Regions from separate parts of the Pseudoalteromonas sp. NCCP-2140 genome, predicted to be linked through region 3. Evidence: predicted binding sites of a transcription regulator. Region 3 holds the regulator's gene; each other region holds the start of a gene.

The links. The regulator MetJ, encoded in region 3, represses methionine synthesis genes. The targets are predictions, from matches to a motif close to TAGACGTCTAGACGTCTA.
Region 1: a site for MetJ is predicted at 7,936-7,953, ahead of metA (homoserine O-succinyltransferase). Genes of this name have one in related genera too.
Region 2: a site for MetJ is predicted at 7,432-7,449, ahead of NFU46_RS07180 (methylenetetrahydrofolate reductase). Genes of this name have one in related genera too.

What each region holds. Positions count from the first base shown of each region.
Region 1 is NZ_BRCZ01000002.1:64,313-75,105, reverse strand. Features, by position in the region: gene NFU46_RS04240 (lipase family protein) at 1-1,120, opposite strand, end outside; gene NFU46_RS04235 (DUF6795 domain-containing protein) at 1,154-1,678, opposite strand; gene NFU46_RS04230 (GGDEF domain-containing protein) at 1,844-2,884, opposite strand; gene metH (methionine synthase) at 3,227-5,857, opposite strand; gene NFU46_RS04220 (homocysteine S-methyltransferase family protein) at 5,867-6,934, opposite strand; gene metA (homoserine O-succinyltransferase) at 6,924-7,871, opposite strand; gene ettA (energy-dependent translational throttle protein EttA) at 8,071-9,744, shown strand; gene NFU46_RS04205 (PilZ domain-containing protein) at 9,860-10,225, shown strand; gene NFU46_RS04200 (histone deacetylase) at 10,279-10,793, shown strand, end outside.
Region 2 is NZ_BRCZ01000003.1:112,433-123,225, reverse strand. Features, by position in the region: gene NFU46_RS07215 (MipA/OmpV family protein) at 1-584, shown strand, start outside; gene NFU46_RS07210 (ATP-binding protein) at 568-1,758, opposite strand; gene NFU46_RS07205 (response regulator transcription factor) at 1,755-2,444, opposite strand; gene NFU46_RS07200 (DUF3019 domain-containing protein) at 2,444-2,845, opposite strand; gene NFU46_RS07195 (DUF3581 domain-containing protein) at 3,384-4,085, shown strand; gene NFU46_RS07190 (DEAD/DEAH box helicase) at 4,181-5,416, shown strand; gene NFU46_RS07185 (sensor domain-containing diguanylate cyclase) at 5,465-6,433, shown strand; gene NFU46_RS07180 (methylenetetrahydrofolate reductase) at 6,430-7,386, opposite strand; gene NFU46_RS07175 (pitrilysin family protein) at 7,634-10,519, shown strand; gene NFU46_RS07170 (sensor domain-containing diguanylate cyclase) at 10,555-10,793, opposite strand, start outside.
Region 3 is NZ_BRCZ01000008.1:33,783-44,575, reverse strand. Features, by position in the region: gene metL (bifunctional aspartate kinase/homoserine dehydrogenase II) at 1-2,332, opposite strand, end outside; gene metB (cystathionine gamma-synthase) at 2,338-3,597, opposite strand; gene metJ (met regulon transcriptional regulator MetJ) at 3,822-4,142, shown strand; gene NFU46_RS15295 (malic enzyme-like NAD(P)-binding protein) at 4,243-5,484, opposite strand; gene rpmE (50S ribosomal protein L31) at 6,020-6,235, opposite strand; gene priA (primosomal protein N') at 6,469-8,649, shown strand; gene NFU46_RS15280 (SPOR domain-containing protein) at 8,666-9,193, shown strand; gene hslV (ATP-dependent protease subunit HslV) at 9,274-9,792, shown strand; gene hslU (HslU--HslV peptidase ATPase subunit) at 9,804-10,793, shown strand, end outside.

The DNA of each region.
Region 1 (10,793 bases), on a different contig from region 3:
CTGCAAGAGAAAATACATTAGTGAGCATCAATTTCAAAATATGTCTAATGGATGCATATGTAAAGGATATAGCTTTAAATGGATAGCCACAAAAAGCCAGCATGTAACCTAAGATCCCCTTCACATCACTAGTATAGCTTTTAGATAAATCAATACTATCAGTTAGAGCTTTAGCTATTTGATCATAAACGGTAAGTGTATTTGTGTAATGGTTTTGTATAGCATATAACTTACCTGTATCACGTAAATGAGTAATTAACGCTGCGCCTATTTTTCTTGCCCAACGAGAAGTACGAGTGCACTCTAACCGTTTTTCATAATCAAGCCTGACTTCTTCTTGTATTCTTTTTTCCATTCCTCTACTAATAGCAGCATAACTTTTAAAGCTACTAGCAGTATTTAAGTAGCCAGGTGTCGGCTCTGTCATACTATGAGCTTTTGGAGTAATTGTTGCTGCACCATTTAAAATATACTCTTTTTCAGTATGCATAAATGGCCACACCGGCACTAAAGGTACAGGGTCAGCGGCGTGCACACAGCGATAAACATGGTTATTTGTTGCAGCTTCCGTCTGTAAAGCAAAGCTATGATAACCAACTCTTGGAGCACCAAAAGTATAAAGCTTCACATTTGCACCAAAGTGATTTTTTAACCAATTCGCAGCTAAGTTAGCCAAAGCACCGCCTAAGCTATGACCCACAACATGTATATTTAGTTTTTTATTCACTCTTTTACTAAAGAATTGCTCTAGCTGCTTTCTAAATGAGTTAAAGGTATGATTAAACCCCGCATGTACAGGCTGATTATTACTACAGGTACTTAGACCACAATTAAGATCAGTAATCACATCTCGCATTTTAGCCGTGCCGCGTAATGCTAAGACATAATCACCTTCAAATAACCCCTTTTTGCCTTTTGCAATACACCCAAATTCTGTTTTATGATTAAACATTCGCTCTAAAATTGAGCCACTCACACCTTGTACTGATTCCGACTCTAAAGTAAAAAGAGTGCTAACTCTTTCAACATAAGGGTTAGTAGCTATTAAAGCTCGATTATCTAATAGTTCATATGCAATTGCTGCGAAATTAGCTGCAATTGCAGGGCTTAAAGCTTTCATTTTTATGTCCTTATAGTTTTGACCTTTGAAATTCTAATCTTCTTTAATCTCTGAAAGATCGAAGTAATCACTTTGTTTTAAAATTTCAAAATCTTTATTCCATCGCCCAATACTTACGGCTTCAAATTTATGACCTTCAACTTTTGTGTTTTCAAATTTAAAGATTATTTTATCACTAGAAATATCAGCAACTAATTGTCCAAGCTTTTTTGCATATTCTTCACGAAAACTAAAACCTGGTAATCTTGCTCCCCATAAGCAGTACTCTTTACTCTTATGTGTTAAAAGAAGTGACTGAGAAGTAAAAATTTCTGCAAAGGGGACTGCGGGTTGGTTAGAGCGAACATTGACTTCTGGAAAATAAAAGCAGCCTTTATCATCGGTATAAGCAAAATCTTCTACATTTTTTCCATCAGAGAAGCGAAGAAACCTTTCTACTTTCACCTTTATTAAAGGTTTGCCATTTTCACTAACTTGACCTTTAACTTCGGGGCATAGATGTACCTTATACGCACCGAAATAGTTACCCAATTTCTTAAATGATTCTAAGAGTGACATTAAAAATGAGCCTTAAAATAGGCTGCGAACTTAACGGAAAGAAGATGTTGATGATGTTCCTTATCTTGACTCACTATTCACACGCCCTTGTAAATAATGGGTACATCATACATAAATAACCAACAAAAAACAGCTAAGTTAGTACAGTCGTAGAGCAAATATTTATCAAGCTGGCTCATGCTTTGCTAAATCTACCTCAGCAACCGTTTGATTTTTACCTTGTGATTTAGCGCGGTAAAGTCGTTTATCGGCAATATTTAAGCAATGATCCATGCTTTCATCAGCGACACGCACGTACAAGCCAATACTTAAGGTGACATGAAAACGATGCTGGCCACTCGTAAATGGCTTTTCAGTAAGCTTCTTATGAATTTTTTCAGCGACTTTTCTGGCCCTAAGCTCATACCCTGTTGGGATCACAATTAAAAACTCTTCGCCGCCCCAACGGGAAATAACATCGTCTTCTGTGCACACTTCTTTAAAGACATCAGCAAAAAATATCAGCACCTCATCACCCACTTGATGACCGTAGGTATCGTTGATTTGCTTAAAGTTATCAACATCCATCAGCAAGAATACAGCCCCTTCGCCAAAGCGCTTATCTTGCAAGCATTCAGTTGCGTAGCGACGGTTAGCGAGTTCAGTCATCGCATCAGTACGTGCAAGCTTTTGATTAAGCTTAAGCTGTTCCATTAACTGCAAACTGTATTTGTTGCGGTAATATTCGTAGAAGCCGCCCAAAATACATAAAATCGAGAAACACAGCATGACCCGTGTAGGAAAGTAATGACTCGGATAACTGTAATAACCAAATTGATCGGTAAAATAGAAAAGCAACGAGATAATAATGGCAAGCAAGATAAGATCGAACGCTCCGCGCTTTAAGCCACGAATAAAAAATGTCACAGGAGATACAATAAACAGCCATAACGGCCCAGTGCCATTGCTCCCCCCAGAGACAATTAAAAAACACATCATCGAATAGAGGGCGTACAGCATAAGTACTGCTATGGTTTCGTCACGATTTTTAATGACGAAAGGTGAGGCAAACACAAAGCCGCCAATAATCAATAAATAGCTAAGGGCATGGTAACCATCTTGATAGCTGGTGATCGCCATTAAAAACGAGGTAATCGAACCAATAAATGCAAAAACACGTAAAAATCGTGCTTTATCTTTGTCACTTGCATTCACTGTATCAATCACAATTTCACCTTAGATTTCTTGATCAATCTCAACAATACCAATCCGCAATAATACTTAATCATTTTGAGGGATTAAACCTGTCGCTACCTGCGTTAAAAATTTCTGATTTAGAACAACTAAATAACGAAATTTTTGCCTTGTTATCAACGAGGTTTTATTGCCTCAAAATAGACCACTTTATTAAGCGAATTGGTATAACTTTAACACAAATATTTAAAATAGAAGGAATTTGCCAGTATTAAAACAATTAAAAATAAAAAAGTATGATAAAAAATGGGCATAAAAAAACGAGCCATTTGGGGCTCGTTTTTAATTTAAACAAAAGCTAATAACTAAAGGTTATTATTCTGGTTCATAGCCCAAATTAGGCGACAACCAACGCTCAGCGTCTGCAAGAGTCATGTTGGTACGCTTAGCGTAATCTTCAACCTGATCTTTTTGAATCTGCGCCACTGCGTAGTACTTAGCTTCAGGGTGAGAGAAATACCAACCAGAAACCGCCGCACCCGGCCACATTGCATATGAACTGGTTAGCTTCATGCCAATACGCTGTTCGGTATCAAGTAACTGCCAGATTTTCTTCTTCTCTGTATGTTCAGGACAAGCAGGATAACCTGGCGCTGGGCGAATACCTTGGTAGTTTTCACGAATAAGTTCATCGTTCGATAGATTTTCATCTACCGCATAGCCCCAATACTCTTTACGCACTTGCTCATGTAAGTACTCTGCAAATGCTTCTGCTAAACGGTCTGCAACGGCTTTAACCATGATCTTATTATAATCATCTTGCTTAGCATCGAAGGCATCGGCAAGGTCGTCTTCTTCAAGACCACCAGTAACCGCAAAAGCACCAAAGTAATCAGGGGTGCCTTTTGGCGCAATATAATCAGCTAAACAGTAGTTAGCAAAGTCGGTTTTTTCCGTTTGCTGACGTAAATGACAGGATGTAGTTAAAAGCGTTGTACGCGACTCATCGGTGTAAATCTCAATGTCATCCCCTACTCGGTTTGCAGGGAATAAACCAATGACACCTAGAGGTTGTAGCGCACCTGATTGCTCAAGCTCATCAAGCATTGCGTTGGCATCAGCGAATAAGCTTTTAGCCTGTTCACCCACAATTTCATCTTCAAGAATACGTGGGTACTTACCAGCGATTGACCACGTCATGAAATAAGGTGTCCAGTCGATGTACTGTCTTAACGTCGCAATCGAAACATCTTTAAACTCAGTCACACCCAGCTTTTTCGGCACAGGTGGCGTGTAGTTATCCCAATCGAGTTTTACTGCGTTGTCGCGAGCACGCTGTAAAGTAACGGGTTTTGAGCGTGGCTTTTTACGTGCTTGTTGTTCACGTACTTTTTCATACTCAGCCTTGGTTTTCTCTAAAAATGCCGGCTTTAACTCTTTCGACAATAAATTAGAAACCACACCCACAGCGCGGCTGGCGTTATTGACGTAAACCACACCTTTATCATACTGAGGCTCAATTTTAACCGCAGTATGCGCTTTAGAGGTTGTTGCACCACCAATCAGTAACGGTAATTCAAAACCACGACGGGTCATTTCTTTCGCAACATGCACCATTTCATCAAGTGATGGGGTAATCAGCCCTGATAAACCAATAATGTCAGCTTTTTCGTCAATGGCGGTTTGCAAAATTTTCTCTGCTGGCACCATCACACCAAGGTCGATAACCTCGTAGTTATTACATTGCAGTACCACGCCTACAATATTCTTACCAATGTCGTGTACGTCGCCCTTAACGGTTGCCATAACCACTTTACCATTGGTTGCGCCCTCTTCTTTTTCAGCTTCAATGAAAGGGTCAAGATAGGCAACGGCGCGCTTCATCACACGTGCTGACTTAACAACCTGAGGTAAGAACATTTTACCCGCACCGAATAAGTCACCTACTACGTTCATGCCGTCCATAAGCGGGCCTTCGATCACTTCGATAGGCTTAGCTTTGCTCTTGCGGCACTCTTCGGTATCTTCGTCGATGTACTCGGTAATGCCTTTTACTAACGCATGTTCAAGGCGCTTTTCAACAGGCCAAGTACGCCACTCTAAATCTTCTACTTTCTCTGCTTGCGCCATACCTGAGTATTTTGGTGCAAGTTCAACAAGTCGCTCACCAGCACCTGGGTCGGTATTGAGGATCACATCTTCTACAGCTTTACGCAGCTCTTCAGGGATATCGTCGTAAACCGCTAATTGACCCGCATTAACAATGCCCATGTCCATACCCGCTTTAATCGCGTGGTATAAAAACACAGAGTGAATAGCTTCACGAACTGGGTTATTACCACGGAACGAGAACGACACATTCGATACACCGCCCGACACTTTACAGTGCGGTAAGCCTTGCTTAATTCGACGCGTACCTTCGATAAACTCAACAGCGTAGTTATCGTGCTCTTCAATGCCCGTTGCGACGGCAAAAATGTTCGGGTCAAAAATAATGTCTTCTGGCGGAAAGCCAATATCATCAACGAGTATTTTGTAACTACGCTGACAAATCTCGAACTTACGATCAGCAGTTTCAGCTTGCCCGGTTTCATCAAACGCCATTACAACCGCAGCAGCGCCAAAGCGTTTAATTAACTTAGCTTGGCGGATGAACGGCTCTTCACCTTCTTTAAGTGAAATTGAGTTAACAATGGCCTTACCTTGAATACACTTTAAGCCTGCTTCAATCACGTCCCATTTAGATGAGTCGACCATGATAGGTACTTTTGAGATATCAGGCTCTGAGGCAATTAAGTTTAAAAACTTTACCATCGCCGCTTTCGAGTCCAACATGGCTTCATCCATGTTGATATCAATTACTTGCGCGCCATTTTCTACTTGTTCACGGGCAACATCGAGAGCGGTCTCGTAATCTTCTTCCATGATCAAGCGCTTAAACTTAGCCGAGCCTGTTACATTGGTACGCTCACCGACGTTAGTAAATACAGCAATTTGGTCAGTCATGTCGGTTTCCTAGTTTAAGTTACACGCTTCAAGGCCCGATAAGCGCATACGCACTTCAAGCTCAGGTAATTGGCGAGGTTTAACACCTTCAAGGCCTTTCGCAAACGCCTTAATATGAGCCGGTGTGGTGCCACAACAACCACCTACAATATTGATAAAGCCAGACTTGCCCCAATCAATAATTTCTTGGGCCATTTCAGGAGCTTCTAAATCATATTCGCCAAACTCGTTCGGTAAACCTGCATTTGGATGCACCGAGGTAAAGGTTTCACAAACGCGCGATAACTCTTCAACATACTGGCGCAGTAAGTCAGGGCCAAGGGCGCAGTTAAGGCCGATTGATAGCGGTTTAATATGGCGAATTGAGTTATAAAATGCTTCTGTGGTTTGCCCTGATAAAGTTCGGCCAGAGGCATCGGTAATGGTGCCTGAGATCATCACTGGTAAACTACGACCAGCTAGTTCGAATGCTTCTTCCACAGCAAACGAAGCCGCTTTTGCATTAAGGGTATCAAAGATGGTTTCTATTAAAATAAGGTCAGCACCACCTTCCATTAATGCCAGTGTTGACTCAACATACGCAGCCACCAGCTTATCAAAGTTGATATTACGATAACCTGGGTCATTTACATCTGGTGAAATAGAACAGGTTTTTGACGTTGGCCCAAGCACACCGGCTACATAACGCGGTTTGCTAGGATCTTTTGCTTCAAGTTCATCACACACGCTGCGTGCAAGCTTCGCTGACTCGAGGTTGATTTCGCGGCTAAGGCTCGCCATGTCGTAATCTTCCATCGAAATAGTCGTGGCATTAAAGGTATTCGTTTCGATGATATCAGCACCGGCTTCTAAGTAAGCACGGTGAATATCAGCAATGATTTTTGGCTGAGTTAGGCTTAATAAATCGTTATTGCCTTTAATAAGTACATGCCAGTCTTTAAAGCGCTCACCGCGATAATCCTGTTCTTCTAACTTATATTCTTGGATCATGGTGCCCATCGCGCCATCGAGGATTAAAATTCGCTGTTTTAGCGCCTCGGTTAATTGTTCGCGTTTATTCACTGCATTACTCGGCATAGTTGTTAGTCCTTACATCTTGGCTAACTAAGTTAATATCATACGGTGTAGTTTGGTACACATAATAGTTTAACCAATTCGAAAACAATAAAAAGGCATGGCTTTGCCACGTTTTCGACGGTTCGTTGTCTGGGTTATCGTCAGGGAAGTAATTTTCTGGCTTAGGTGCATCCGCTGATTTTTCTTGGTCGCGTAAATACTCCCCTTTTAAGGTATGAGCATCGTACTCTGGATGGCCAGTAATATACACTTGGCTACCTGATTTATTTTTAATTAAGTAGGCACCTACTCGCTCTGATCCGGCTAACACCACCAGCTCTTCGCAGGCATTGATCTTATCGATATCAATATGACCATAACGAGAATGTGGCACTAAAAAGGTATCATCAAAGCCACGCGTTAGCGCTGCGTGGTCAAAATAGCTTTTATGGGTAAATACGCCACTGAGTTTGTTTGGTTTCAGATCACGTTTAAGGCCATAGTGATGATAAAGCCCAGCATGGGCCGCCCAACACGAAAACAGCGTAGACGTCACATGCTGCTCTGCCCAATCTAAAATAACTTTTAGTTCGTCCCAGTAAGCAACTTCGTCATATTCTAAATGAGCAAGCGGCGCGCCCGTTATGATCATGGCATCGTAGTTATTATCTTTCACTTCTGAAAAATAACGATAAAACGTATCCATGTGCTGCTCAGAGTTACTACTGGTGCGATGGGTATCTAAGCGCAACAGCTCAACATTAACTTGCAGCGGTGAGTTTGCTAACAAGCGAATAAACTGCACTTCGGTTTCAACTTTGTTTGGCATTAAGTTTAAGATGGCCAAACGCATTGGGCGGATTTCTTGCGTTTTAGCACGACTTTTTGGCATTACAAACACGTTTTCTTGACGTAACTTTGCAATGGCAGGCAATTCATCTTTTACTGTAATGGGCATAGCTGGCTCCGAGCATACTTATCTGACTGCTAATTATGAACGGATAGTTAGAAATTTCAACCTCTAGATGTTTAGATGTCCAAATGAATTTTATTTGTTTGAAAGCAAAGCCCATAAAAGCCTGTTTCGTTGACGTATACGCGACAGAGCCTCTACAATATACGCTGTTAATTTTTCTTATAAATTGAAGGCTCCTTTCATGGTGTTACCAGATAAGTTTATATTCTCGATGAGTCGAGTTTCTAAGGTTGTGCCACCTAAGCGCACTATCTTAAAAGATATTTCTTTACACTTTTTCCCAGGCGCAAAAATTGGTGTGCTAGGTCTAAACGGTGCAGGTAAATCAACGTTACTTCGCATTATGGCTGGTGTTGACCAAGACTTTGAAGGTGAAGCTCGCCCTCAACCAGGCACTAAAATCGGTTACTTACCGCAAGAACCTGTACTAGACGAAAGCAAAACAGTTCGCGAAACAGTAGAAGAAGCAGTAAGCGAAGTTAAAAATGCACTAAACCGCCTTGATGAAGTATACAACGAGTATGCAATGGACGGTGCTGACTTTGATGCACTTGCGAAAGAGCAAGGCGAACTTGAAGCTATCATCCAAGCACACGATGGTCACAATATCGACAACGTGTTAGAGCGTGCAGCTGATGCATTACGCCTTCCACCTTGGGATGCAAAAATTGAACACCTTTCGGGTGGTGAGCGTCGCCGTGTTGCGATCTGTCGTTTACTACTTGAAAAACCAGATATGCTTATTCTTGACGAACCAACCAACCACTTAGACGCTGAGTCAGTTGCTTGGTTAGAGCGCTTCTTACACGACTACGAAGGTACCGTGGTTGCTGTAACCCACGACCGTTACTTCTTAGATAACGTAGCAGGTTGGATTTTAGAGCTTGACCGTGGTGAAGGTATTCCTTGGGAAGGTAACTACTCATCGTGGCTTGAGCAAAAAGATTTACGTTTACAACAAGAACAGAAATCTGAAAAAGCACGTCAAAAATCAATCGCACAAGAACTTGAATGGGTACGTTCAAACCCGAAAGGCCGTCAAGCTAAGTCTAAAGCACGTATGGCACAGTTCTCTGAGCTTCAGCAAAACGATTACCAAAAGCGTAACGAAACGAATGAACTATTCATTCCACCGGGTCCACGCTTAGGTGACCAAGTTATCGAAGTGAAAGGCCTGAAGAAGAGCTTTGGCGACCGTGTATTAATCGATGACTTAAACTTTGCAATGCCGAAAGGCGCTATCGTAGGTATTATCGGTGCCAATGGTGCGGGTAAATCAACGCTATTCAAAATGCTAAGTGGTGAAGAAACGCCTGATAGCGGTGAGATCATTGTTGGTGACACAGTTGAGCTTGCAACGGTTGATCAGTTCCGTGGCGACATGGACGAAAGCAACACTGTTTTCCAAGAAATCTCTAACGGCCAAGACGTATTAAAAATTGGTAACTTTGAATTCCCAAGCCGTGCCTATGTTGGCCGCTTTAATTTCAAAGGTAACGACCAACAAAAATTCGTTAAAGACCTATCAGGTGGTGAGCGCAACCGTTTACACCTAGCTAAGTTACTAAAAGCAGGTGGCAACGTATTACTACTGGATGAGCCAACCAATGACCTAGACGTTGAAACACTACGTGCACTGGAGAACGCTATTTTAGAGTTCCCTGGCTGTGTAATGTGTATCTCGCATGACCGTTGGTTCCTTGACCGTATTGCTACACATATTCTTGATTACCGTGACGAAGGCCAAATTAACTTCTTCGATGGTAACTACACAGAATACGAAGAGTGGTTGAAGAAAACCTTAGGCGCCGAAGCAGCACAACCTAAGCGTATCAAATACAAAAAAATTGGCTAATTAGCTGATACTCAAAAAGCCCCTACTTAGGGGCTTTTTTGTTGCAGTAAGCTTTACTATCACTCACTCCATTATGATCTATACTTATTAGATCACTAAAGTTGGAGATACAGCTATGAATGAACGCAGAGAGTTTTCGCGGGTATTATTTTCTTGCCCTGCGATACTTCGCATTGAAGGTAACGACTATCACTGTCAGTTACTTGATCTATCTTTGCAAGGTGCGCTTATTACTAAAAGTGATTCATTTTTAGTGCCTATTCATAGTAAAGCTGACTTAATCTTTACCCTGCCAGAGTCATCAATCGAGATTAAAATGCAAGTGGAGCTATGCCATGTTGAGCATCAGCATGCAGGCCTTCGCTGCGAACATATCGATATTGATAGTATTACTCACTTAAAACGGTTGATTGAGCTCAATCTGGGTGATGAAGCATTATTACATCGCGAATTAGCTCATTTAATTCACGCACCAGAGTAAACTTTTGTCGGTAGATTCGTTATGCTGTAGCAAATTCAGCTATTCAATGAGCTATGCAGTTAAATCCCCACTTACCCTTGGTGTATCACCCAAATTACTCGTTTAGTTTCGATCCTAACCATCGCTTTGTGATGAGTAAGTTTGCTTATTTATATGAGCATGTACAAAACCTTGGATTAATAAATGACAACCTAACTCAACCAGTGCTTGGCAGCCCTGAGCCTCTTGAATTGGTGCACTGCGAAAACTATATCCACGACCTTTGGCACAACCGCTTAGATGAAAAAGCGATGCGCCGTATTGGCTTACCTTGGTCAAAAGAGCTGATGGCACGTACCTTTACCGCGCCTCTGGGCACCTTACAAACAGCACGTTTAGCCCTTAAACATGGCATCGCTTGCCACTTAGCCGGTGGCACTCATCATGCCCATACTGATTTTGGCTCAGGCTATTGCATGGTAAACGACCTCGCTTTTACCAGCGAAACCCTGATAAAAAGTGGTGAAGTAACCAATATACTGATTTTTGATTTAGATGTTCATCAAGGTGATGGTACCGCAGCAATGCT
Region 2 (10,793 bases), on a different contig from region 3:
ACGTTGATTTACTAGGGCGCTTTAATGACGATGGTTTTTTCTTTGAGTTGGATGGGGTAGATAAACTCTATGCCACAGGTGTTATTCGTTCGAGCTCTGGGCGACCTACATTACCTACCGCATCACCGATTAACCTAACGCCTATAGAGCGCGACCTTTCTTATATGGCAGGGCTATCATCAGCAATGAACGTGTATGATGATATTTGGTTAAGTGCAGCGTATGTGCACGATGTAACTAATGTGCATAATGGCTATGAAATCTTGCTAAACGGCTATCATGTATTTGAACTGTTTTCTGGCACCGCTGGAATAGAAGCGGGTATTAATTATAAAAATGAAGAGCTGATCGATTATTACTACACGGTGAGTCCATCAGAAAGTAAAACGCGTTTACTAAGCTACAACTTAGAAAGTGCCACTAACTACTACTTAAAAGTAAGTTACGAATATCCTATTAGCGACAGTTTCAGCCTTGATTTTAAACTTAAACATACATGGCTTGATAGCAACTTAGCTAACTCACATATGATCAATAAAAACAGTTATTTCTCAGGTTTTACGGGAATTACTTACCACTTTTAGGCCAACGAATGGTGATCTCTGCACCGCCTGTTTGTGAGCTGTTAGCTAAGCTAATTTTACCGCCATGCCAGCTGGCAATACGATGCACGATATACAGTCCTAACCCGTAACCACTCGCCAGTTTATCGCCTTCACCTTGTTTAAAAGGCTCAATTAACGCATCTGCATTAATTGGTAAGCCAGGTCCATCGTCTGTAATACTTATACTGTAATAGCCCGCTTGTTCTGTGCTACTTATATAGATAATGTGTTTTGCGTATTTTGTGGCGTTGATCAGTAAGTTTTGTACCGCGATTGCCATAAAGCTTGCTTCGCAATAGGCTGTGTCTACTTCAAGGGCTGGAATGAATTTGAGTTCTTTGTATAAATCGAATTTAGCAATTTCTGTGTTGATCAGTTTAGCTAAGTTAACTTTCTCCTGATTAAAAACACTTTGCTGGTGCTCTAAGCGAGCGAATGATAAGTACTGCTCTAGACGTAATTCAATCTCATCTATATCACGCTCAATTTGGCTACTTTCTTGAGATTCTAAATCGGCAATCGACAAAGCAAATCGCATACGGGTAAGGGGAGTGCGAATTTCATGAGAAATAATACGCGATAAGTCATTATGTAGCTGAACAAACTTATTGATGCGCTCAGACATATGGGTGAAGGTGCTGGCTAATGGCGCAATAGATGAGTTTGGTTTTATATCAAGCTCTATACGTTGCGGTTTTTTACTAAAGCGATGAGCTGCGCGTTGTAATAAGCTCAAATCGCGAAATACTGGGCGAATAAATAATAAGATCATCACACCAAGTAAAAAGTAAAATGAAAAAAATGCAAGCCAGTCAGTTTTTGCTTGCGAAATCAAAGATATGGGGCCAACTTTTTGGATGTTACCGTTATTGCCTTTGAGGTATACATACTGCTGATTATTTTCGGTGACGCTGATAATGCCATCTTTATCGAATTTGGCTTGTAATGAATCAGGTAAAACAAGCTCGTTTTGGTTTAATGAGCTGATCCTCGTTTCTTTTTGCTCAGCTATTTGAGCTAGTTCAGCAACGCTTATTTGCACACTCGGTATGTGCTCAGAAAAAAACTGATTATAAAGCTGGCCAAAAGCTAAAACTAAGGCAATTAAGCTTACTGTGATAATTAAGTAAAGCTTAAAAAATTGCTGCTTCATGTTTTTGAAATATCCAAGCTGTATCCTTTGCCTCGTACAGACTTGATATCTAGCGTTTCTTTTTGCTCGCTAATGGTTTCTTTAAGCTTTTTACGTAAACGGCTAATTTTTAAATCAATAGCTCGGTCAAGTCCGTCATACTCACGGCCAATAACATGCTTGAATAATACCTCGCGAGAAACCGGTTCAGGGGTGTTTTTCGCAAGGTAGGCAATGATCTCAAATTCACTTTCATTGAGATTCAATGCTGTGTTATGAAAATAGATATCGCGTTTTTTACTATCGATACGCAAGATATCAATTTGGTGTGAAAAGTTATCTTGGCCGACGGTGTGGGCGATAATCGTTTTAACTTTGGCGAGTAACAGTTCAGGCTTGATGGGTTTTACAAGGTAGTCGTAAGCACCTAGGTTTAAGCCCTTAATTTGTGATTGCACGGAATCCAGTGCCGTTAGAAAAATAACAGGGCAACTGTACTTTTCTTTCAATTGAGATATTAACTCAAAGCCATTGCCATCCGGTAGCATCACATCACAGATGATCAATGAAGGCATAAAGGTGATTTCACTGCTACGGTACGCCTCGGCAGTATTAAATACATCTATGGTATAGCCATGCTTTAACAAAAACGTTTGTATTAAGCTTGCTAATTTCACATCATCTTCAATTAAAAAAATATGCTGCATTATAAACTCCAGCCAAAGCGCCGTTTTATTCGGTAATCTTTAGCTTCATAGCTTGCTATTGACAGTAGTTGTTGCTTAACAACTTGATTGCTCAATGGATCAATTAATTTCACTGTAAGCGGATGCTCAGTCTTAACCGTTAATTTCTCGATAATTAAACCACCTTGTTTGTAACACTGCGTATACTGAGGACGCTGAGTTATTTCTAAACAAAGTTCTTTAAAGGGAGCAACACGAAAATGAATCTGTATATTAAACTCACAGGCTTTTTGTTTTGCATCTGTCACACACACAGTGGGTGAGACTTTAAAAAAAGGTTGCTCGAGACTGTCATCGCTTAAACAAAGCGACGAAAAACAAAGACAAAAAAACAGTAATAGCCAACTAAATCGGTTTATCATTTAACCAAGTCTCTGTTTTTTAGAAGTCTTTTCTTCAAAGTAACAATAACCACCGAAAGCTGATGTAACCTGCCCAACTCACTTTGAGTTCTCATTTTTTTGCCGTTTATTATAATTATTATTTATGCAGCCTATGAGTGGCGATTACACGATAAAAAAGCGGGTCTATCATACCTCATTTATCGTTATAGCTACAAATAGGTGCTATGCAAAGCCAGTAATTTCAACCTATTGGCGTATTTTCTTTATATTCTAAAGTTAGCTTGTTGTTTTAAAAAGAAAACTGAATTTATATTTAGTTTTAGCTAATAGTTTTTCACTAAATTTAGTTGGGCCTTAGTCTTTACTATTCTGCGTTATTTGTTAATTGTTTCGTACAAATTGATACAATTTAAATTTAGCCTATCAAAACCACTATTTTAGCTCATGCATTTAAACATATGCTGAGCGCGTGATTAATAATTAACAGATTCGACCTCTATTTTCATTTTATCTGGTAGTATAGTCAGGTTATAAGTAGTTTAAGCAGTGAACAATTATGTTAAGTCCTTATTATCAGCAACATGCTGATTACGTTTCTATCTCACGTGAGCAAGGCTGTCGTTTTGCCAAGTTAGTGGCTGATGATTTCAATCCGTTACATGATAAAGATGCCAAAAAGTTTTGTGTGCCGGGCGATTTACTTTTTTCGCTGGTTTTAAACCGCTATGGCATCAGTGAAAAAATGGAATTCACGTTTGCAGGCATGGTTGATGAAAATTCAAAGCTGACTTTCCCAGAAGGTGCTGATGAGTTTGCGATCACCGATGGCGAAAAAGTCATGCTAAAAGTGAAACGCGAAGGGGCTGTTAGCCAATGTCCTGAGTTAACAAATAGCTTAATCAAAAACTATGTTGAGTTCTCTGGCACGACCTTCCCGCATGTGATTATTCCATTGATGGGTAAGCAAGATGTAATGATCAATCCAGCGCGTCCAATGGTGATTTACGAATCAATGCTGATTAACCTTGATCGCCTTGATATCAGCGCACCTGAATTACAATTTGCTGAGCCTGATTTTGAGTTTACTGGCAAACGCGGCAAAATCACGCTTCGCTTCAACCTGTTAGAAAATGGCGAAAAAGTAGGGTCGGGTGAAAAACACATGCTTGTGTCTGGCATTCGTGATTATTGCCAAGCAACAGTTGATGACCTAATTAGTTTTTATAATCAACGTAAAGAATCACTTAAACCAGCGTAATCTTTACAATTGCTACAAAGGGCGCTCATTGCGCCTTTTTTGTTGCTGATGTTCCGCGTACAATAGCGCTTTTATAGCCAAATGTACTTCAGACTATGTCAGTAGCGACCTTTTCAGAATTAAATCTTGCCCCTGCATTGCTAACAGCCTTGCAAGAAGAGAATTATCACACACCTACAGCAATTCAAGCGCAAACAATCCCACTTATTTTAGCGGGCGCTGATGTAATGGGTAGTGCGCAAACGGGAACGGGCAAAACCGCCGCGTTTGTTTTACCACTACTGCACAATTTGCTATCTGCTGAAGTACTCCCAGATGCCGTTAAAGTCCTAATTTTAACGCCGACCCGAGAGCTCGCTCAGCAAGTATTTGCAAGTGTAGAGCGTTATGCTGCGCATACTGAAATAAAAGCTGCACTGGCTTATGGTGGTGCTAGTATAGGCCCACAAATTAAAGCCATAAAAGGGGCGCAGATTGTGGTAGCAACACCCGGGCGCTTACTTGATCATGTGATCAAAGGCAGTATTAAGCTTTCAAGTATTAATGCCTTGGTATTTGACGAAGCTGATCGCATGCTTGATATGGGCTTTATTGACGAAATTAAACGCATCTTGCGCCATGTGCCAAAAGAACGCCAAACCTTACTTTTTTCAGCCACATTTGACGACAGCATCTTTAAACTCAGTAAGCAGTTATTAAATGATCCTAAATTAGTTGAAGTGAATAAACGCAACTCAGCAGCGGTTGAAGTTGAGCAGCTAGTATATGCGGTTGATGAAGACCGTAAACGCGAGCTGGTATCACACATGATTGGCATGAAAAATTGGCAGCAAGTACTTATATTCACTCGTACTAAACAAACCGCCGATGTGCTTGCTAAAGAAATGTGTAAAGACGGCTTAAAAACCGAATCTATTCATGGCGATAAAAGCCAAGGTGCGCGTGATAAAGCACTGCAAAATTTTAAATCAGGTGCTACAAGAGTACTGGTTGCGACAGATGTTGCTGCGCGTGGTCTTGATATTGCCTCACTCAAGTATGTGATTAACTATGAGTTGCCTTATGTGGCTGAGGACTACGTACACCGTATTGGTCGAACAGGACGTGCTGGCGAGAAAGGGATGGCGATGTCGCTGGTTAGCATCGATGAGCAGTGGCTATTGGACGAAATAGATATCTTACTCGACACAAGACTCACGCCGCAGTGGTTACCAGGGTATGAGCCAGATTTAACCAAAGAGCCAAAGCAAGTTCGTAAAAATACTAATAAGGCACGCCGCTCTCGTGATAAAAAACGTATTTTAGGGCAAAAAAGTAGGAGACGTTCCTAAATCTGGCATATATTTATACTATCCTCCGGCTAAAGTTGAGAGTTTAGTATGTTAGAAGAGAATAAATGGACGTTCCGCCGCGCTGATAAACAGTTCTCCTTAGAAAAATGGCAGAAAACAATTGATCTCATGACCGAGTTGTTTTCTGCTCCCGCAGGTTTTATCGTTCATAAAACAGATGATGTCTATCGTATTATCGTCTCCAGTGAGCAACAAGAAAATCCCTATGATGCCGGGGCTGAATTAAGCGCCGACGATAATATCTTCTGCAAAAAAGTACTGCGTGACATGGCACCGCTTTATGTTGATCACGCCAGTCAAGATAGTCAATGGGATGACAGCCCACTGGTAAAAGATGGTTTTGAGTCTTATCTTGGGGTGCCAATTAGCTGGCCAAGTGGCGAGCCCTTTGGCACCTTTTGTGTTATGGATTTTAAACAAACCCATTATCAACAGAGCTTTTTAGAACTAATCGAGCAGCTTCGCGATATGGTTGAAGATGACCTTGCACTGTTAGACAACTTTACGCAGATGCGTGAAATTGCCATGCTCGATTCACTCACTAATATTTATAACCGCCGTGCAATAGATCTGCTTTGCCAACATAAATTAAATATATCGAAACGACTTGGTTTTGATATTAGTTGTCTATTTATCGATATAAATAGCTTTAAGCCACTCAATGATACGTATGGCCATGAAGTGGGCGATCTCGCGCTGATTTGTTTAGCTGACACCATGAAAGAATGCCTACGTGAAACCGATATTATCGGCCGCTTAGGGGGTGATGAGTTTATTGCGTTATTGCAAGTTCAGCCCGGTGATTGCATAGACAGCATCACTGATAAGCTCAACACCACCTATCAATCTAATTTAGAGAAGCGGGGCATTCCTGTTACGAGCTTAAGTATTGGTACAGGGGTAATAGCTCAGCCAAAAGAAAACTTTGCTGAGCTATTAAAACGAGCAGATGAAGATATGTATGAGAAAAAGCAAGCCTCTAAGGCTGCACGTTAAGCTATTTGCTTCTCAGCTAGGTTTAATTCCATGGTTGCTTTAAGTAAACGGTAAAGGTTAATTGACGCATCAATTTCTTCTTTACGATTGGTTAAGCTCTCAATATTTAAACCTAGTGGTACATCTAAATGTGCGCAGCTTTGTAAAATTAAATCGAGATTTTCGCGGCAAATACGCACTGATTCACTCAATGTATTTGCCGAATCTAACATACGGTACTTAGTTGCTTCTGGTACTGAGATACCTAACCATTCCATAAATTCCAAGGTCTTTTCACCACCACACGGGGTAAACGTTAGAATAATGCGTTTTGGTGTTGTGCCTTGTGCTTTACAGCTACGCGCATAGCTAGTGATTAAATCAATCGTTGCTTGAGCATTGTAAACCGCTTGCGAGATGAAAAACTTACAACCTTGTGCTGTTTTTTCAACTAAACGCTCATGTTCATTGCGTTTGCTGGCATGACGCTCGGCAATCGTAACGCCACCTAAAAATACATCACTGTTCTGTTTTGCCAGCGTTTTATATGCATCAGGTAGGCTTAATTTGATGTCGCCATGAGATGATGGACTACCCACCAACACTAAGTTTTTTAGTTCAAAGTCGTTACGTGTTTCGTTTAACCACTCGGTAAATTCTGCTTCACCACGCTGGGCTACGCTCTTATATGTGATCACATCAAGTTGCGACAAGCTGCGAAGTAATTGACTGTATTCACGTGGATCTACCGTTTCTTTAAACGGAAAAGGACGCGGCTTTGCAATGCGGCTACTTTCATCTTGAATGTCGTAGATGATTACACCGTCGTATTCAATTTCGTGTAAACGACCAAGTAGCTTCTGAGCAATGGTCTCAAGCTGTGCTTTATCAGTACCTGACTTTGGTGGTGTGGTACCAATTAGGTAGACACCTTGATTGGTGTCTTCAATTTTCTCTTGTAATGATAAAGCCATAATCCTCATTCCAGCTCGTGCTAATGTCTATGCCAAACAATATAGCAGCCATTTAGACGTCTAGATAGATTTTTTTCTTGAAAGTTTTTCAATCACTATGAATTTTACTCAAGTTTAAAGCTGAGCGTTTCGCAAAATTGACACACCTGTTTACATAAATTATTGCTCTGACCCTCATATTTTCTGGTGCTTTGATGCATAATCAAGCAGCAATGATTATGAGAAAAATAACTAACAAGGGAACATTATGAAATTTAGATTATTAGCAACCAGTGTTGCTGTAACACTTGCTTTAAGTGGCTGCGCAAGTAACTCACAGTCAACTATGGTTAAAGAAGTCGAAATTGAGCAGCTAGTAAGCCAAGATGATAACCGTGTATTTAGCCAAGATTATCTATTAGAAGAGCTTGAGAATGGCCTTCGCGTGATGGTAGTTAAAACTGATTACCCAGATGTTGTGTCACTGCAAATTCCGGTATCGGTTGGTTCACGTAATGAGGTTGAAGCAGGTAAAACCGGTTTTGCACACTTCTTTGAGCATATGATGTTTAAAGGCTCTGAAAAATTCCCACAAGATGTGTATTCAGATATTTTAAAAAACTCGGGTGTTGATAATCGCGCGTATACGACCAACGATTACACTAACTATCACTTAAACTTCTCAAAAGAGCACTTAGATAAAGTGCTCGAAATTGAAGCTGATATTTTCCAAAACCTGACTTACAGCGAAGAGCAATTCCGCACCGAAGCGCTGACTGTAAAAGGTGAGTATTTAAAGAATAATGCTAGCCCAATTCGTAAGTTACTTTCTGCCGTTCGTAACGAAGCATTCGAAAAGCATACCTATAAGCACACCACCATGGGCTTTTTCGAAGACATTGAAGCCATGCCTGATCAAATGGCCTATGGTAAAGAGTTTTTCGCTAAATTTTATAAGCCTGAGTATGTATCTTTAGTCATTGTTGGTGATGTTGATCCACAAGAGACCATGGCAATGGTGAAAAAGCATTGGGGTAATTGGAAAAAAGGCGATTACCAAGCAGATATTCCTGTTGAACCAAAGCAACAAGCCGCAAAATATGTACATGAAAAAAATGATGGTTTACCAGGCCACTGGTTGCTTGTGTCTTATAAAGGCACTGCATGGGATCCTACTCAAAAAGACCGTGCCGCTCTTGATTTGATCTCACAGCTGTATTTCTCTAACAACTCGGCACTTTATCAAGAGCTTGTTGTTGATAAACAAATTGCCAGCCAAATGTTTACTTATAACCCAGATACTAAAGATCCGGGTTTACTGCATGTTTTTGTAAAAGTCGAAAACGAAGCGGATCTGGCTAAAGCCCGTGATGCGATTAACCGTACTTATGCGCAAGCACGTACTGAGTTAGTAGATGCACAAAAGTTAGCGGATCTAAAATCAAACTTAAAGTATAGCTTTATCAATGGCCTTGATTCATCGCAGTCAATCGCTTCAACACTTGCAAGCTACATGCATTTTGAGCGTGACCCTGAAGTGATTAATCAACTTTATGCCACTGCTGACAGCATCACGCCAGAAGATATCAAAGCGGTAGCAAACAAGTACTTTGTTGATCCAAGCCGTACTACGGTGACAATGTCGGCGCTTGATAAAGTGGCTGGTTTTGAGCAAGAAGTTGATTTAAATGCCTTGGTTGCCAGTATCGAGCAAGCCCCTACAGAGCGTCACTTTAAAGTACTTGATAAAACCAATAGCTCACCACTGGTTGATGTTAACTGGTTATTTAATACCGGCGCAGCGGCTGATCCACATGGTAAAAAAGGTTTAGCAGCACTCACTGCAGCGATGCTAGCGCAAGGTGGCTCAGAAACTATGAGTTACAAAGATATTCAAAAAGCGTTATATCCACTAGCGGGAAGCTTTGGCTATCAAATCGATAAAGAGATGATTTCACTACGCGGCCGTGTACATAAAGACAATGCCGCGCAGTGGTATGCACTTGTTAGCGACCAGTTGTTAAACCCTGGCTTTAGAGAAGATGATTTTAAACGCCTGAAAAAAGAGCTTATTGATAGCATTAAAGCAGGTCTGAAAGCGTCAAATGACGAAGAGCTAGGTAAAGAAGTGCTATATCATCAGCTTTATAAAGGCCATCCGTATGAAAGCTATAACTATGGCGATTTATCAGATCTTGAAGCACTGACACTTGACGATGTAAAAGCGTTTTATGCTAACCAGTTTACTCAATCTAAGTTAACAGTGGGTCTAATTGGTGCGATCCCGGGTGATGTTAAATCGACTATGCTGAAAGATTTAACATCGCTTCCACAAGGTAAAGAAAGCCGCTTAACGATCCCTGATGCGCCAGAACTTAAAGGTCATCATGCAACGATTGTTGAAAAATCAGCGCAATCTACCGCTGTGTCATTTGGTTTCCCAATCGATACAATTCGTAGTAGCGATGACTGGACAGCGCTTTGGTTGGTGCGCTCTTACTTTGGTGAACACCGCAGCTCAAACAGCTTCTTGTATCAGCGCATTCGTCAAACCCGTGGTATGAACTATGGTGATTATGCATACATTGAGTACTTCCCACGCGGTATGTTCCAAACTAAACCTGATGCTAACTTAGGTCGTTCAGAGCAAATTTTCCAAGTGTGGTTACGTCCGCTTCGTTCAAATAACGATGCGCACTTTGCAACGCGTACGGCATTATTTGAGCTTGATAAGCTAATTAAAAATGGCATCAGCAAAGAAGACTTTGAAGCGACTCGTAACTTCTTAATTAACTTTGTGCCACAAATGGTTGCAAGCCAAGATCGCCAGTTAGGCTATGCACTTGATAGTGAGTTCTATAACACTGAGAGCTTTGTTGACTATGTGCGCGGCAAGCTTGAAAAGCTAACCCTTGATGATGTTAACCGTGTTATTCGCGATAACCTGCAAACAGAGAATATTCATTATGTGTTTATTACTGGTGATGGCAAAGACATGCAAAAACGCCTAGCTTCAGAGCAAACATCACCTATGGTGTATAACGCTGAAAAACCAGCAGCACTTGTTGCTGAAGATAAAGTGATTGCAGACTATAAGCTTGCAATACCAGCGAAAAACATTTCAGTACTTGATGTCGAAAAAGTATTTCAGTAATAACTGAGTAAACAAGCTTTAATCAATGCCCCTTATTAGGGGCATTTTTCTATGTTTAATGGCTCGATGTTATCAGCAACCACAAGCTGATTTCGGCCAGCTTCTTTTGCTTGATAAAGCGCACTATCAGCCATTTCAATAAGTAAAATGGCATCATCACTGCTATTTGGGTAAATAGTTGCTAAACCAATACTAACCGTCAAGGGATGACCGGCAAGCTCTGGTAGTTGAATCGTGTTCAGCGTTGCCATAAAACGCGTCATGAGTTTTTGTG
Region 3 (10,793 bases):
TTACCAGCCAATATAGGTCTGAGTGAACTCCAGCGGCAGTGACCTCTTTACCCGCTCCTGGGCCTTGGATCACCAATGCATTATCTGTATACCACTGTGAATTGATCACAAAGATGTTATCGCCCGGTTTAAGGCTTGCTAATACATCATCTTTGCCAACATTGACTAAACCGACTTGAGCCTGAACCTTACCATCAACGAGTGTAATAGCACCGGTATAGCGCACCACTTTGTCTTCTGCCGCAGCTTGCGCTGATTTTTCTGTCATAAATTCATCGAGCAGCTGTTTGTTTGCAAGAAAATCTTGCCAGCTTCCTACTGCAAGCTGTTCAGGCATCAGAGGTGTTAAAGCAATGTCATTAAGCTCTAAATCAAGGCCTAGATCACGCGCTAAAATCAGTAGTTTACGCTGCATATCACGGCCAGATAAGTCTTCACGAGGATCTGGCTCTGTATAGCCCATTTGCTGAGCTTGAAGCACTAAATCTGAAAACGGCACGCTGCCATCGTAACTGCTACATAACCACGATAAAGTACCCGAGAATACCCCTTCAATACGGTTAATGCTGTCTCCGCTATTTTGCAAATCAGCTAAAGCAAAGTTAATCGGTAAACCTGCGCCCACACTGGTGTTATAACGCCACAACAAGTTTCGCTCAGCCAAATTAGTGCGTAGGTTTTGATACCAGCTATTTTCTGCGGTACCCGCATATTTGTTTGCACTGATCAAATGACAGTTAAGCTCTACAAAATCAGGATACAACTGGCTAAAAGCCTCACTGGCAGTGATATCAATCACTACTTTGTGCTCATAATCTAGCTCATTGATACGTGCTAATAACTCAGCTTTATCGTAGCTTTGCGCTTCATTGTGCCACTGCTCTTGCCATGTTTCGGTATTTAAACCACTGGCACTAAAAAGCATTTGTTTAGAGCGTAAAAGAGCTACTACTTTTACTTTGTACTGAGCAGATAAACGAGCAAATTGAGCTTGTAGTTGCGATAAGAACACTTCGCCTACATTACCAAGGCCAGCAACGATAATGGCCAACTCTTGACCTTTGTTTACCAGCTTGTCATGTAGAAGAGTTAAAACATCACTGTCAATTGCCTGATCGTTTAAGATCAACACATAGTTATCGTCTTGTTGTACAAAACGAGGATGAATGCTTTGCTCTTTTAAAAGCGCTGTTGCTTGCTCTGTTAGCGCAATGACATCAGCTGTTGGTGCAACCACTGCACAACCACTTAAATTAGACTCGACAATATTTGCACGGCCCGCTAAGTGGCTTACAACTTGGTGAGTGCTTTGACCTGGCACTAACAAGTAAGTATCGCCATCTTTAGTAAAGTGGTGCAGGCTGTGTTGAATTAACTGACTAAGCTCACCAACTTCACCACCGCTTAGTTTATCAACCCGTAATAAATCGATGTTATCTAAGGTAGTAATAAAACGCTTTGCTTTACTGTAACCTTCTTTTACTACTTCGGTTGGCGTTGCATCACAATCAAAACTACTTCTTACCACCAGTTTGATTTCTGAGTCTTTTAACGGCGACAAGGTTTTTGCATGCAATACTGGGTTACCTAAACGCGCTAATAAGTTAGCTTGCTCACGGCACACCTTGGCATACTTAACTGCATTTTTAACTTTACGAGGGTCAGTACTAAATACCCCTTGTGTGTCTGTCCAGATAGACACTTGCTTAGCAAAAGTATAACTCGCTAACAAGGTGGCACTGTAATCACTGCCATTACGGCCTAATGTCACCGTATTACCTTGGCAATCTGAAGCTATAAAACCCGTTACTACGTTGATATGTTTTCTGCTAATCGCATCACTGCATTGCTGTTGGTTTTTTTGATGTAAAAGCTGACCATCATTTAGAGTAAATAACTGCCTTGCATCAACATCTTGCGCATCAACACCTAACTGATTTAGGTAAGCGGCCAATAACCGCGCCGACCACACTTCACCATGAGCAAGTAAAGGTGCTTCAAGTAACTGCTGCAGACTAATTAATTCATTTAATACGGCAAGTTCATCTTTTAACTGTGCCAAGGCCTGTTGTTTATTCTGACCTGTAAGTAGCTGCTCAATTAAAGCCCGTTGATTGTTATCAATAAGCAATAGAATATCGCTAACAGCTTGGCTATCTTGCTGCTGGTAACTTTGCCAAAGCTTTACTAGGGTATCGGTTGTTTTACCCGATGCCGACACAACAATGCAATCGCCCTGCTCAGTATTCGCAAGAACAATGTTCGCTACTGCATGATAACGATCCGCCGAGCTTAAGCTTGAGCCACCAAATTTATGAACAATATTTACCATTTCTTCTACCACAATGCCGTATGTGCTGGCGTTAACTTAAATGACGCATTTTGCTGTGTATCTTGCTGTGTTTGCTTAGCTTCAGCTGTTGTAACTTGCTGGCCTTGACCTGGTTTTACTAAATTGAAAACACGGTCTAAATCTGCAATGAGATCTTTTACGTCTTCAATACCTACAGAAATACGGATCAGCGTATCGCCCACACCGGCATCAAGGCGCGCTTTAGGCTCCATGCCTGCGTGCGTCATTGTTGCAGGGTGACAAATCAAGCTTTCTACCCCACCTAGCGACTCAGCAAGGCTAAAATCTTTAAGACTAGTTAAAAACGCAGCAGCATCGTTAATGTCGCCTTTAATATCAAAGCTCACCATGCCACCAAAACCACGTTGCTGTGCTTTAGCAAGCTCATGTTGTGGGTGAGAAGCAAGGCCTGGGTAATAAACTTGGCTTACATAAGGTGAGCTTTCTAAATACTCAGCAATGGCAAAGGCATTTTCTTGGTGCTGCTTTAGGCGTACATTTAAAGTACGTAAACCACGAAGCGTTAAGTAGCTGTCAAATGGTGCACCAGTAATACCGATATTATTCGCCCACCAAGCAAGTTCGTCGCCTAGCTCTTGCGTTGCAGCAATCACTGCACCGCCCACTACATCAGAGTGACCATTGATGTATTTAGTGGTTGAGTGCACAACAATATCAACACCAAACTCAATGGGGTTTTGTAATGCAGGTGATAAGAAGGTGTTGTCAGCCGCAACCAAAGCACCACACTGCTTAGCAATACTAGTAATTGCTTTAATATCTGTTAAACGCAAGATTGGGTTACTTGGCGTTTCAATCCAAATCAACTTAGGTTTAATCGCTAAAATTTCTTGGAGATTTTCAGTTTTAGTTAAATCCAAAACTTTCAGTTTTAACAGGCCACGTTTTTCAAGCGAGGTGAATAAACGGTAACTACCGCCATAACAGTCATGTGGGATCACTAACGTATCGTCACTGTTTAATAGCTGAGTAGCTAAATGCACAGCAGACATACCTGTTGCAGTTATAATACCTCTAGCACCACCTTCAAGCTCAGCTAAGGTTTCAGCTAAGATATCGCGATTTGGGTTACCACTGCGACCATAGTCATACTGGCGCTTAGTATCAAAATCAGCAAACGAATAGGTGGTTGATAAGTAAATTGGTGGTACAACCGCACCATGATGTTTATCGGCTTCGATGCCGTGACGAACAGCAATCGTCGCTTTATTTTTTTCGCTCATTTCATCACCTATTCTTAAATTGGATGTTTAGACGTCTAAAAGGTTAGATGATCAAATATGAGAAGTCAAAGCATTTATGGCTCACACATAGAAGTTTATACATTTACACCACTAGATGGCTAAATAACTAGTATTTGACTATCTTTTTTAAAGAGATAGAATTTCCGCATCTTGCGCTGTGAATAAGGCGTAAATCACTGACAACCGAGGCAACGAAACAACTTATGGCTAAATGGAACGGTGAATACATTCACCCATATGCAGAACACGGTAAAAAATCAGAACAAGTAAAAAAGATTACCGTATCAATCCCACTCAACGTATTAAAAGTATTAACTGACGAGCGTACACGCCGCCAGATCAATAACCTGCGTCATGCGACGAACAGTGAGTTATTGTGTGAAGCTTTCTTACATGCTTTTACAGGTCAACCATTACCAAATGATGACGACCTACGTAAAGACAACCCTGAAAAGGTACCTGAAGAAGTTAAAAAAATTATGCAAGAAATGGGGTTAGATATCCCAGTGCTTGATTCAGAATAAGTATTTCGGCCATCGGATCACCGCCGATAATCGCAGATATAAAAAAACTCAGCCTAGGCTGAGTTTTTTATTGCGCGATATACCTAATAGCTAATTAAGTTTAACGCATGTAATCTTCTGGCATGTCGATTTGCGCTACACCCGACTCTACTGCTGCTTCAGCAACAGCACGTGCAATACGTGGTAATAAACGCGGATCCATAGGCTTAGGAATGATGTACTCAGCACCAAACTCAAGTGACTCAACGCCAGCTGCTTTTAATACTTCACTTGGTACAGGCTCTTTCGCGATACCACGAATTGCGTGAACTGCAGCAATTTTCATTTCATCATTAATTGCCGTTGCACGAACATCTAACGCACCACGGAAAATGAATGGGAAACAAAGCACGTTATTTACTTGGTTAGGGAAATCTGAACGACCCGTTGCCATAATTAAATCGTTACGCGCACTGTGTGCAACTTCTGGAGCAATCTCAGGATCTGGGTTTGAGCATGCAAACACGACTGGCTTATCAGCCATCAGCTTAAGATCATCTGCTGTTAACAGGTTAGGACCTGATACACCAACGAATACGTCAGCATCAGCAATAACATCTTGTAATGTACGCTTATCGGTATTGTTAGCAAATAATTGCTTATACTCGTTTAAGTCATCACGACGTGTATGGATCACACCTTTACGGTCAAGCATATAAATGTGTTCACGCAGTGCGCCACACTTAATTAAAAGCTCCATACAAGCAACAGCAGCAGCACCGGCACCTAAACATACGATGATAGCATCTTCGATATCTTTACCTTGCACTTCAAGGGCGTTAAGCATACCAGCAGCAGTCACAATAGCTGTACCATGTTGGTCATCGTGGAAAACTGGAATATCACAGCGCTCGATAAGCGCTTTTTCGATTTCAAAGCACTCTGGCGCTTTAATATCTTCAAGGTTGATACCACCAAACGTATCAGCGATGTTAGCAACCGTATTAATGAAATCTTCTGTTGTGCGGTGTTTAACTTCAATATCAATTGAGTCAAGGCCAGCAAAACGTTTGAATAGTAACGCTTTACCTTCCATTACAGGTTTTGATGCAAGCGGACCTAAGTTACCTAAACCTAAAATTGCGGTACCGTTTGAAATAACCGCAACCATGTTACCTTTGCCTGTGTATTTATAGGCATTTGCTGGATCAGCAGCAATTTCACGGACTGGTTCAGCCACACCTGGGCTATAAGCTAAAGCGAGATCGTTAACCGTTTCGGCTGGCTTGGTTAGTTCAACACTAATTTTACCTGGAACGGGGTGAGCGTGGTAATGTAATGCTTGTTCACGAAAATCTGACATAACGCGATAGTATCCTGCAAAAAGTTAAAAAGTGAGAGAGCTTGCATCAGTACGATACCTGTAATGTATAAAAATTCCAAGTATTATCAGGTCTATCCTGTTATATGCTATATCGCTTAATTTTAAAGGATTTCCCAACAGTTTCTGCGCATAGTTGCGATTAATCAGACATAAAAATTCACCTATTTATGACCTTTTAAGCACGTGTTTTTGTATTTTATACGCACGTACACTGCAATTAGCCGAAATTAGCCCAAAATAGCCATTTCAACGAAGTTCACTGCATTTACTCACAAAGTTATTTAAATTTATTATTTTTAATAACTTTTATGAAAGTTTATACAAAAAAGAATATAGCCAAGGGGTGGCACTTTGTCTGCAAAATTAGCGACATAATGGGCATAACAGCCAGAAATAGTTATGCAAGATACATAAGTGAAGATGATGAGTGACTAGCAATGTTAATAAAGAGTTTTGTGAATTTTAGGCATAAAAAAAGCACCCTAAGGTGCTTTTTTTAACTAAACAGCAGAGATTACTTCTTGCTGCTAAGTGCACCGAAGCGCTTGTTGAAACGATCAACACGGCCGCCAGTGTCTAAAATCTTTTGCTTACCAGTGTAAAACGGGTGACACTCAGAACATACGTCTAAGTGGATGTCTTTACAAAGAGTTGAGCTAGTTTCGAATTTGTTACCACATGAACAAGTTGCAGTGATAGCTTCGTACTTAGGGTGAATACCTTCTTTCATAGGGAACCTCTAGTTAAGGCCGTATCGCTCTCCAAACCCGAAGTCTGGCACCATACGCAGTTAATACAATTAATAGGCCGCGTATTTTATAGCTCAAGAAGCCTTACGACAAGCTTTAAATACATCTTTCGCTAAAAAAATAACCAAGTGGTCTGTTGTTCAGTATTTGTTGGTAGGTTTTTAACTGCAATTTTAGTACATTATCTTTCTATCTTTGTTTCAGTTGAGTTGTTATGCACTTTGTAGAAGTTGCCATAAAAGTCCCTTTACAGCGTACCTTCGATTATAAAGTTGAACAGCTGCTGCATAGCCCTGAGTTAAAGCCAGGTATGCGCGTTCGCGTGCCATTTGGTAGCCAAAAAAAGGTTGCCGTGGTCTTGGCTCTTAAAACATCAACCGATGTTCCCGCTGACAAAATCAAGCCGATTATTGATGTTATAGACGACACGCCAGTGTTATCTGAGCAACACTTAGCATTACTAAAATTCACAGCACGCTACTACTGTTACCCATTGGGCGAGACCATTCATACGGCACTTCCGGCTGCATTAAGACAAGGCGAATGCCCAGATAAAACCAGCATTAACATGGTTGAGCTGACCGATAAAGGTGCAAAGCTGCCGTCGCTGAAAGCAAAAACCCAGTTGAGTTTATTAAAACAGCTAGCCGAATCAGGCAAATCATCGGTTACAGAATTAAAAGCACTCGGATTTACCAAAAAAACCATCGACAGTCTGCTCGATAAAGAACTGATCACTCAATTTATTGAACATGATAACCAATGGCAGCAACGCGCGCCGAGTGTTGGTAGCAAACCAGTGCTTAATAAAGAGCAAGCTGTTGCCTGCACCAGCATTAACCAAGCTCGTGGCTTTACCAGCTTTTTGCTTGAAGGGGTTACCGGAAGCGGTAAAACCGAAGTGTATTTGCAATGCCTAGAAGAAGTACTCAAAAAAGGTCAGCAAGCCTTAGTATTAGTGCCTGAAATTGGCTTAACACCACAAACGGTTAATCGTTTTCGTCGTCGCTTTCCTGATACCCCGATTATGCTATGGCACTCAGCTCTAACAGATAACGAACGCTTACAGACTTGGCGTTTTTGTGAAAAAGGCAGCTGCGCTATAGTGATCGGCACACGTTCGAGTATTTTCTTGCCCTTTTTATCTCTTGGCATGATCATCGTTGATGAAGAGCACGACAGCTCGTTTAAGCAACAAGATACACTACGCTATCATGCTAGAGACCTAGCCGCTTATAGAGCATACCAACATAATATTCCGCTCGTTCTAGGCAGTGCCACACCGGCACTTGAGACCTTACATAAGGCAATTAATAACAAATATCAGCTGTTGAGCCTCACTGAACGGGCCCAAACCAGCACCGATAACCAGTTCCACTTAATGGATATGAAAGGTCAGCCTGAGCAAGCAGGGATTGCCCATGCCAGCCTTGCTTATATGCGCCAACATTTAGAACGTGGTAAGCAAGTGATGGTGTTTTTAAACCGTCGTGGTTTTTCGCCTACCCTTATATGCCATGAGTGTGGCTGGCTAAGTGAGTGCTCACGTTGTAGTACCAGTGCAACCTTTCATAAAGCCATTGGCCAGATGATTTGTCACCACTGTGGTGAACAACATCAGGTCCCTCATCAATGCCCGGATTGCGGCAGTACGCAGATTTTTCCAAATGGCAAAGGCACTGAACAAATCGAAGAGTTTTTAACACAAACCTTCCCTGACATTCCGATTAGTCGTATTGACCGAGATTCAACTCGTCGTAAAGGCAACTTAGAAAAAGCCCTTGATGATATTAACCAAGGCGGTGCGCGTATCTTAGTTGGCACGCAAATGTTGGCAAAAGGCCACCATTTTGCCGATGTTAGCCTTGTTTTAATCCTAGATGTCGACAGTGGATTATATTCGTGTGATTTTCGCGCCACAGAGCATTTAGCGCAACTTGTTACACAAGTCGCAGGCCGCGCAGGTCGAAGTGGTGAACCTGGGCAAGTGTTATTACAAACTCACTTTCCTGAGCACCCGCTACTGCAAGACTTAGTTAATAATGGTTACCAAGATTTTGCCCGTTATGCACTCACAGAGCGAGAAGACGCGCAGCTTCCGCCAGTCACCAATATGGCTATGGTTCGTGCCGAAGGACATAACATAAATCAAGTGATGGATTTTTTAACTGATTTGGTTCCTGTCCATAACGTATCTGGTATACAATTGCTCGGTCCGATACCTGCACCACTGGAACGTGTAGCAGGTAAATATCGCTTTCAGTTACATATTCAGGCGCAGGAACGCTCCCACTTACACCAATATTTAGCGCAAATGGTCGACTATATAAGTACCAGTAAATTAGCGCAAAAGGTGCGTTGGAGCTTAGATGTTGATCCTATAGATATGATTTAAAGGCCAATTAAGAGTCATGGCACAACACGATTACATAAATAAAAAACCAGCAAATCGAAATAATAAAAAACAAGCCCCGGCGAAAAAGCCTTTCCCTATTATTCTTGTTTTAATTGCGCTTATCTTAGTAGGCGGGTTTGGTTACGGCCTATGGTATATCAAACATAATGCTGATCCTGAGTTAGTAGAGCAGCAAGCAAACCCGACTAAAAAAGAAGAAGTAGTTATTCCACCACCTAAGACACCTGAATTTATCAAAGAAATTAAAGAGCACGAAGTTCAGGTTGAAGTAAAAGAGATTGAACAAAAAGGTCCATATGTAATGCAATGCGGCTCTTTTAGAACATTAGAGCAAGCACAAACATTAAAAGCTAAAATCGCTTTTGCCGGCTTAGTGGCCGAAGTTAAGAAAACACAAGGCAGCAATGGTGTTTGGTATAAAGTGCGCTTAGGCCCATACGAAACCAAACGTTTAGCCGAAAGTGACAAGAATAAACTTAAACGCATCAAAATAATGGGCTGCGGAATTTGGCTTTGGACTTGATTTTAGTTCATTCACCCATATAAACACCTCATCAATCGCTTTTTACGAGCGGCCTTGCCGCTCGATGATGAGGAATAATCATGACCACTATTGTAAGTGTACGCCGCGACGACAAGGTCGTTATTGGTGGCGACGGCCAAGTTTCACTTGGTAACACCGTAATGAAGGGCAACGCCCGCAAAGTTCGACGTCTTTATAATGGCAAAGTAATCGCTGGTTTCGCTGGCGGTACTGCTGATGCCTTCACCCTTTTCGAACGATTTGAAAGCAAGCTAGAAATGCACCAAGGCAACTTAACCAAAGCTGCCGTAGAAATGGCCAAAGATTGGCGTAGTGATCGTGCACTTAGAAAGCTCGAAGCACTATTAGCAGTTGCAGACGAAACTGCTTCATTAATTATCACAGGTAACGGTGATGTTGTGCAGCCAGAAAACGACCTAATTGCGATTGGCAGTGGTGGTAACTTCGCGCAATCAGCAGCCACAGCGCTACTAGAAAACACCGACCTAAGTGCACGTGATATTGTAGAGAAAAGCCTTACTATTGCAGGCAACATCTGCGTATTCACGAATAATTTCCAAACTATTGAAGAATTGTAATAGGAACTGCCATGTCTGAGATGACGCCAAGAGAAATCGTTCACGAGCTTGATCAACATATTATTGGCCAAGCTAAAGCTAAAAAAGCAGTTTCAATCGCGCTACGTAACCGCTGGCGCCGTATGCAACTGAGCGATGATTTACGCGCAGAAGTAACGCCAAAAAACATTTTAATGATTGGCCCAACAGGTGTGGGTAAAACTGAAATTGCTCGCCGCCTAGCTAAACTTGCTAATGCGCCTTTTATTAAAGTTGAAGCAACAAAGTTCACCGAAGTGGGCTATGTTGGTAAAGAAGTAGAAACGATCATCCGCGATTTAGTTGATATCTCAATTAAAATGACGCGTGAACAGCAAACCAAAAAATTCAAACATCGCGCTGAAGAAGCGGCAGAAGAGCGTATTTTAGATGCTCTTTTACCACCAGCACGCGATACCTTTGGTGAGTCAAAAACAGAAGAGAACTCTTCTACTCGTCAATCTTTCCGTAAAAAATTACGAGAAGGTCAGTTAGACGATAAAGAAATTGATATCGATGTTGCACAAGCTCAGCCAAATGTTGAGATCATGGCTCCTCCTGGTATGGAAGAAATGACCAACCAGCTTCAGAGCATGTTCCAAAACATGGGTGGCGATAAGCGCAGCAAGCGTAAGCTAAAAATCAAAGAAGCGTTTAAGCTATTGGTTGAAGAAGAAGCAGCAAAACTTGTTAACCCTGAAGAGTTAAAAGAGCAAGCTATCTTCGCAGTAGAGCAAAACGGTATCGTGTTTATCGATGAGATCGATAAAATCTGTAAACGTGGTGAAGCATCTGGCCCAGATGTTAGCCGCGAAGGTGTACAGCGCGACTTACTACCATTAATCGAAGGTTCAACAGTAAGCACTAAACATGGCATGGTTAAAACTGACCACATGTTATTTATCGCATCTGGCGCATTCCAAATGTCTAAACCATCAGACATGATCCCAGAGCTACAAGGTCGTTTACCAATCCGCGTTGAG